Regions from separate parts of the Bacillus sp. SRI_025 genome, predicted to be linked through region 1. Evidence: predicted binding sites of a transcription regulator. Region 1 holds the regulator's gene; the other holds the start of a gene.
The links. The regulator LexA, encoded in region 1, represses DNA repair genes until DNA is damaged. The targets are predictions, from matches to a motif close to CGAACATATGTTCG.

Region 1 (3,423 bases):
TTTGCGTCCATCAAGTGTTGGGACAGTAAATTCATATGTGCGGACTGTTTGCTTCTTAGAAACAAGTTTAGGTGTGGCTTTTTCCCAATTGAGCATGTTATCTCCGTCACCGACTGGAACAGCCATTTTGCCTTTATGAACAATAAACTGATAATCTTTTAAACCATGTTTGATGGCATCTTGAGTGAACACTTGAGATAGGTAGCTGTTTAATTTTTTCTTTGTATCAAATGTTTTAGAAAGATAGTTGTATGTCATATCTTTATAGGTAAATGATTTTAATTTGTAATTAGAATGTTCTTTAATTTTGTAGCCTGACATTGCACTCCAAAAGTGTTCTCTTGCATCAAGGGCAATATGTAACGCTTCTTTATTTGTCAAAGCGGCTGATTTCTTGGAAGCGGCCAATGTTGTAGTTTGTAATGAGATCATAAGCATAATAGCAGTTAATAAAACAAATAATTTTTTCAAGGCAATTGCCTCCTTTTCTCAATGAAAACTTCTTATGTTACAAATGTTACAATAATTACAGTGATATTACAAGTATTAAATCTAAATGTTTTTTTATTTCTTTTGTTTCTAATTATATAACGTTTGAGGGAGACAAAAAGTTTTCATTTTTTTATTTTTCTTCTTAATGATTATTTAACCGTTCTAAAGAAGAACGAAACGTCTTTTGGAAAAATTTCTATTTAGACGTTTAACACACTTTTTTATTTATGACATATACTGTCGTGATGAATGTCTAAAGAAAGTGGTGTTTATTATGTATCATCCGTATGAAGGTGTGTGGAATGGGTACTCATATGATAGGCAGATGCAAGGATTTCCATCTGTTGGTATTCCTCAAGGTGGAGGGTTTCCTGGGTTTCCGATCGGAGGAGGTACTTGGCCAGGGCAAGGTTCAGGCGGACAATCTGCACCGCCGGCACCGCCGCAGCATATCATTTCGCAGTATCAACAAGCACTCTCGCAGCCACAGAGTATGCAGTCGCTTATATCTGGGCACGGTGTTGGCGGAGGTCATCAAACTGTACAATTTGCAGCGGGATGTAATAGAAGATGGACAATTGTGTTTTTGAGAAACGGTCAAGTATTTTTAATGTTCGTTCTTTCCTCACAGCCTTTTGGCCGAACAACTGGTTTTATATGGCCGAACTTTACATTTGGTTCCTTCCCAAGTTCAAGTATTCTTGCCTATTCTTGTGCATAAGAAAAAGCCGGTTCTCATCAGCAGCTGATGAAATACCGGCTTTTTTTAATGAATATTTCGAAATACGCCAATCACTTTACCTAGTATACTCACATTCTGTAAAATAATCGGTTCCATTGATGGGTTCTCTGGCTGTAATCTAAAGTGTGTATCTTCTTTATAAAAGCGTTTGACTGTCGCTTCATCTTCCTCTGTCATGGCGACCACAATATCACCATTGTTAGCGGTGCTTTGCTGACGCACGATGACATAGTCCTTGTCCAAAATACCTGCATCAATCATACTTTCTCCCATAATTTCAAGCATAAACACTTGTTCATCTGGTGCTGCAAAAGTCTCTGGAAGGGGGAAGTATTCTTCTACATTTTCAACAGCAGTGATAGGAAGGCCGGCCGTTACTTTTCCGATGACTGGAACGTTCATTACAGCACTCTTTGGAATATTCATTTCCTCTTCATCTAGTACTTCGATCGCTCTCGGTTTTGTCGGGTCTCTTCTAATTAAGCCCTTTGTTTCTAGTCTAGCTAAATGTCCATGGACCGTTGAACTGGATGCTAGACCGACAGCTTCTCCAATTTCACGGACGGATGGGGGATAACCCTTGCTTTTTACTTCATCTTTGATGAATTTCAGGATATCGAGTTGTCTTTTTGATAGCTTCGTCATCTTTTGCACCTCAAAACGTCAATTTTAAAGAAATTATAGCATGTTTTTCCTAACAGTACAAACATAGGTTCGAAAAAAACGTTTGACAGAAACATTTGTTCGTATTTATAATGAGTGACAGAAAGAGCGAACACATATTCTATTAGGAGAGATGACATTATGAGGTTAAAAGAATCTATTATTTTTATTGGGGTATTCTCATTCATCGTTGGCATATTTCTCTCACTTATTGCAGTCACAAGCCATAATGATACAAATCAGTATGTTAAAATAGAGGTTCAATCAGGTGATACTCTTTGGGGGTTAGCTGATCAAGTAAACGACAGCAAATCAATCGACAAAAATGCATTTATTGATTGGGTTACCGAACACAATGATCTTGCTTCAACTGAAATCCAGCCTGGCGACATTCTTGTTATACCCGTCAAAAAAGAGCATCCAGTCGTATATCAGCTTGCAACAGTACAGTAGAAAGGTCGATTTTAGACATGAACGCAATCATTTATGCGAGAGTAAGCACTGTCAAAGAAGAGCAGGAAACCTCGTTGAAAAGACAAGAAGAAGAACTGCTGGCGTTAGCTGCCATGCACAAGATGAATGTGGTCAAAGTCATCAAAGAAAAAGCAAGTGGATATGATTTAGATCGTGATGGTGTGTTTGAAATGCTTGCTGCACTGAAGGAAGAGTCAATCGATGCCGTTTTGATCCAGGATGAAACTCGTCTTGGAAGAGGACAAGCAAAAATTGCACTTCTTCATTGTTTATTTAAAGAGAACGTAAAGGTATACAGCGTGTTTCATAGAGGAGAGCTTGAGCTTTCAGAAGCAGATGAAATGGTCATTGAGATTGTAGGAGTCGTCGAAGAATACCAACGGAAAATTCATAACCTGAAAATCAAGCGGGGAATGAAAAGGGCAGTTGAGCGCGGATATCAGCCTGAACTGAATTTAAGGCAGCAGGACCATGCACCTGGCCGTGAGCGTATTGAAGTGCCGATTTCAGAAATTGTTCGATTAAGAAAAAACAATATGACATTCGCCGAAATTGCCGCAACTCTTCAGGCATTAGGTTTTGACATTTCAAAAGCAACGGTGCATAGAAGGTATCAAGAATATGAAAAAGACCTTACCACCTAAAGCGTGATTTGTTGTCAAAATGATTGATATTTAGTAGTATGTAGAGAAAATGCTTTAAAGGAGTTTGTCATGATTTCTAAAGAACAGCTTGCAAGAATAAATGAGCTTTCAAAAAAGTCGAAAGAGACCGGTTTATCAGACGCTGAAAAAACAGAACAAAAGCAGTTGAGAGAAGAGTATTTGAAAGCTTTTCGTTCTTCTATGAAAAATACACTTAAAACTGTCAAGATCGTTGATCCTGAAGGAAACGATGTCACACCAGAAAAATTAAAAAGAGAAAAAGATCAGAACCTTCATTAAGGCTGTGATTTCTTGAATTTTGAAAAGATGGGAAGATTATTCTCGTCTTTTTTCATATTTGCATAACTTTTTAGGTGATCGATAAACTAAATGTGACAAAATCCTTCT
Region 2 (3,423 bases), on a different contig from region 1:
AGGAAACTTTCATCAAAATATGTTATAGTGGGACCTACATTGATAGACTAAGATAGAGTGAGGGTTCGGAAAGGATGAAGGAAAAAACAAGATCAAAAAGAAGACTGAGACCTTGGGTAAAAGCCGTGCTGTTTATCATGGCATTTGTCATGGTGATGGCAGTGTCCGTGACTGGATACGCATATTATAAAATTTCAAAAGCGTCGAATAAGGCGCAAGTATCATTAGAAAGAGGAGACACCTCGCAAAAGCGTGTAAAAGCGTTTGATCCAGGAAAAGACAGCTTTTCGGTGCTGCTGCTTGGAATTGACAGCCGTCCAGGTGAAACGGTAGACGAAGCAAGAAGTGATGCGGTCTTACTGGCGGCGGTGAACCGAACAGACAAAACCATTAAGCTTCTCAGTATTCCTCGCGATTCTTATGTGGATATACCGGGAAGAGGATATGATAAAATTGCTCACGCCCATGCGTTTGGGAGTGCAGATTTGTCAGTCAAAACGGTCGAAAACTTGTTGAACATTCCTGTAGACTATGTGATTTCAGGTAACTTTAAGGCATTTCAAGACATTGTGGATGAGCTAAACGGAATTGATGTAACGATTGAAGATGAAAGCATCGTAAAACAGATGGAAAAGGATTCAAAAGGAAAAGTTCAAGTACAGACAGGCACTCATAGACTGAATGGCGAAGAAGCTCTAGCCTTTGTGAGAACGAGAAAAGCAGACAGTGATCTCATGCGCGGAAAGCGCCAAATGGAAGCACTTCAAGCCATCTTTGAAAAATCTAAATCGATTTCTTCGATCCCGTCATACGACAACATCATTGATACGCTTGGTGATAATGTCTCAACCAATCTTTCCATGAAACAGTTCATCGGTCTTTTTCCATTACTGAGCTCATTGAAATCAGTAGATACCATTCAGCTAAAGGGACATGATTATCAGCCTGGGAATGTGTATTATTTTGAGTTAGATGGACCAGGATTAAACGAAGTGAGAACAGAGCTGAGAAAACAGCTTGAATTATCATAAATAAGTAGGAGCCTGCCGCCGCGGCAGGCTTTTTTTGCATGTGTAACGCGCAACATTTCAGCCTATAGTTCATTTGTTTGTTGGAGAAAATATCGAGTCAGCAGTTCCTCTACCCGGTGACGTATACGCGGATTAAAGTATTTATGCTTTTCTTCATAGCCATTTATGATAAATAGATACGTTGTAAATCCCTCATCGTGTTCAATTTGCTGTACTTTCATACTTTCTTTACGTAAATGCTGCTTCAGTTCATAAAGTGCTTTCTGTGCTTCCTTTAACACAGAGGTCACAAGCTGAATGTATGGTTCATTTAATTTAAATGTTTGATGTTGTTTTAAGTGTGTCAGATCACGATTGAGGATGGAGATGACCATAGGAAGAAAGATGGCCTGTTCCATCATTTGAAGCTGTACTCTTGATAGTCTCGTCATGTCCAAGCCTGCTTTCTTTATAAATAGAACAAATGTTCTTGTTTATTATATCGAATGAGTCAAAAAATCTCAAGGGGGGCGAGTGGGATTTATTTGTATATTTTTATGTTTTCCATGTAAAATGAAATGTAGACAAACCTTGAAGGAGTCAAACAAGTTGACATCATTTCTTTCTCTATTTACTCATGAAAATATCACATCATTTTTTGAAAGCTACAAGGCCTTTGGACCAATTGTCGCTATATTGCTTCCTCTGATTGAAGCATTTCTTCCTTTTTTACCACTCGTGGCGTTTGCGGTGGCAAATGCAAATGCATTCGGCCTTTGGGAAGGCTTTTTATTAACCTGGATCGGTGCAAGTGCAGGTTCTATTCTTGTCTTTTTACTGATCAGAAAATTTGGACAGATGAGAATGCTGAACTTTATTAGCAGACACCCTTCCATTAAGAAATTAATGCTTTGGGTAGAGAAACGGGGATTTGGTCCGTTATTTATTTTACTCTGCTTTCCTTTTACACCTTCTGCTGCCGTCAATGTGGTCGCAGGCTTATCAAGAATTAGCATGTGGCAATTTTCATTAGCTGCTTTAGCTGGTAAGTGTGTCATGCTCTTTATCATTAGTTTTATTGGTTATGACCTTTCTGCTTTAGTAAAGAATCCGTTAAGAAGTGTTTTTGCGGTTCTAGTTATCGTTTTATTATGGTATGTTGGAAAGAGAGTAGAAAATAGGTTGAACATTCGAATGAGCAAGCGTGAGGACAAAGGAGGCTCTTAATGAAAAAGAAGCCATTGTTATGGTTGATGATTATTACATGCATCGTCTTATTGTTCCAAGTAAAGAATTTCATGTTTGTGAAGTATAAAGTAGAAGGGGTTAGTATGGACCCCACATTTACAGATGGAACAGAATTATTAATCAACAAGTTCTCACCAAAACTCACGAAAATTAGCCGGTTTGATTATGTGTTATTTCACGGACCAAAAAATCAAATTTTGATCAAACGGGTCATTGGGCTCCCGGGAGAATCGATCAAGTATGTCGATGATCAGTTATTTGTGGATGGGGCAAAATGGAAAGAACCCTATTTAAAAGAGCAGAAAAAACATAAAATGGGGAATGTCCTGACAGGGGATTTTCAGCTGAAAGCCATCACAGGACATGATAAAATCAAAAAAAACCATTACTTCGTGATCGGAGATAACCGAATACATAGCTTTGACAGCCGGCATTTTGGAACGATTTCAAAAGATCAAGTAGTTGGTGTCAAAAGAAATCAGGATGAATAAAAAAGAGGCGCTCTGCACATGCAAAGCGTCTCTCTTTTTTATTTAGCGGCTTTATAATCAGGATGTCTTTTTGCCCAGACATGATGTAAGAATCGAAAAAACGGTGGCAGCATTGCTATGACAAGAATGATTCTAACGACTTGTACAGCTACTACAAAGGTTGAGTCCTCATGGAGTGTAACTGCTGTTGTTGCCATTTCTGCAATACCGCCAGGAGAAAAGGCAAGAATGGCTGTAATGACAGAAATCCCTGTGACCTCAGCAATGGCAATTGAACTGAGAACCGTTGCAGCAATTAGTCCAGCTGAGCTGACGACGGCTACAATTAACGTGTTTTTTAGTCCGACAAACATCTGTTTATTCATTTTTGAACCGATGGTTGCACCTAGAAATACCTGTGATGCGATATTCGCTTGTGCTGGCCAATAAGGAATCAAATCATGACCTATGAGCGCACCTGCACCTACTTGAAGAGCAGCAACTCCTAACATGCTGCCAATCAGCCAAGGGGCAGGGAAATGAAGACGAACCGCCAGGCGTGACATAAGCCAGGCACCTAAAATAAGTGCAGCAGTCCACGAGATATTTGACAGGGTGAAAACACCGGATGAAAAGGCGCTCCCTTGAATGCCTGCAGCTGCATCCGCTGGATTTTTTGTATTTAAATAGAACAC

Region 2: AC20OE_RS11495 (YhjD family protein) is a predicted target of LexA. The motif match lies at 1,488-1,501, and genes of this name have one in related genera.

What each region holds. Positions count from the first base shown of each region.
Region 1 is NZ_JBYEGB010000004.1:324,079-327,501, forward strand. It holds gene AC20OE_RS13910 (IseA DL-endopeptidase inhibitor family protein) at 1-471, opposite strand, end outside; gene AC20OE_RS13915 (hypothetical protein) at 767-1,213, shown strand; gene lexA (transcriptional repressor LexA) at 1,259-1,879, opposite strand; gene yneA (cell division suppressor protein YneA) at 2,039-2,350, shown strand; gene AC20OE_RS13930 (YneB family resolvase-like protein) at 2,368-3,015, shown strand; gene AC20OE_RS13935 (DUF896 domain-containing protein) at 3,085-3,315, shown strand.
Region 2 is NZ_JBYEGB010000003.1:350,737-354,159, reverse strand. It holds gene AC20OE_RS11500 (LCP family protein) at 75-1,031, shown strand; gene AC20OE_RS11495 (YhjD family protein) at 1,094-1,462, opposite strand; gene AC20OE_RS11490 (TVP38/TMEM64 family protein) at 1,620-2,237, shown strand; gene lepB (signal peptidase I) at 2,237-2,749, shown strand; gene AC20OE_RS11480 (AbrB family transcriptional regulator) at 2,788-3,423, opposite strand, start outside.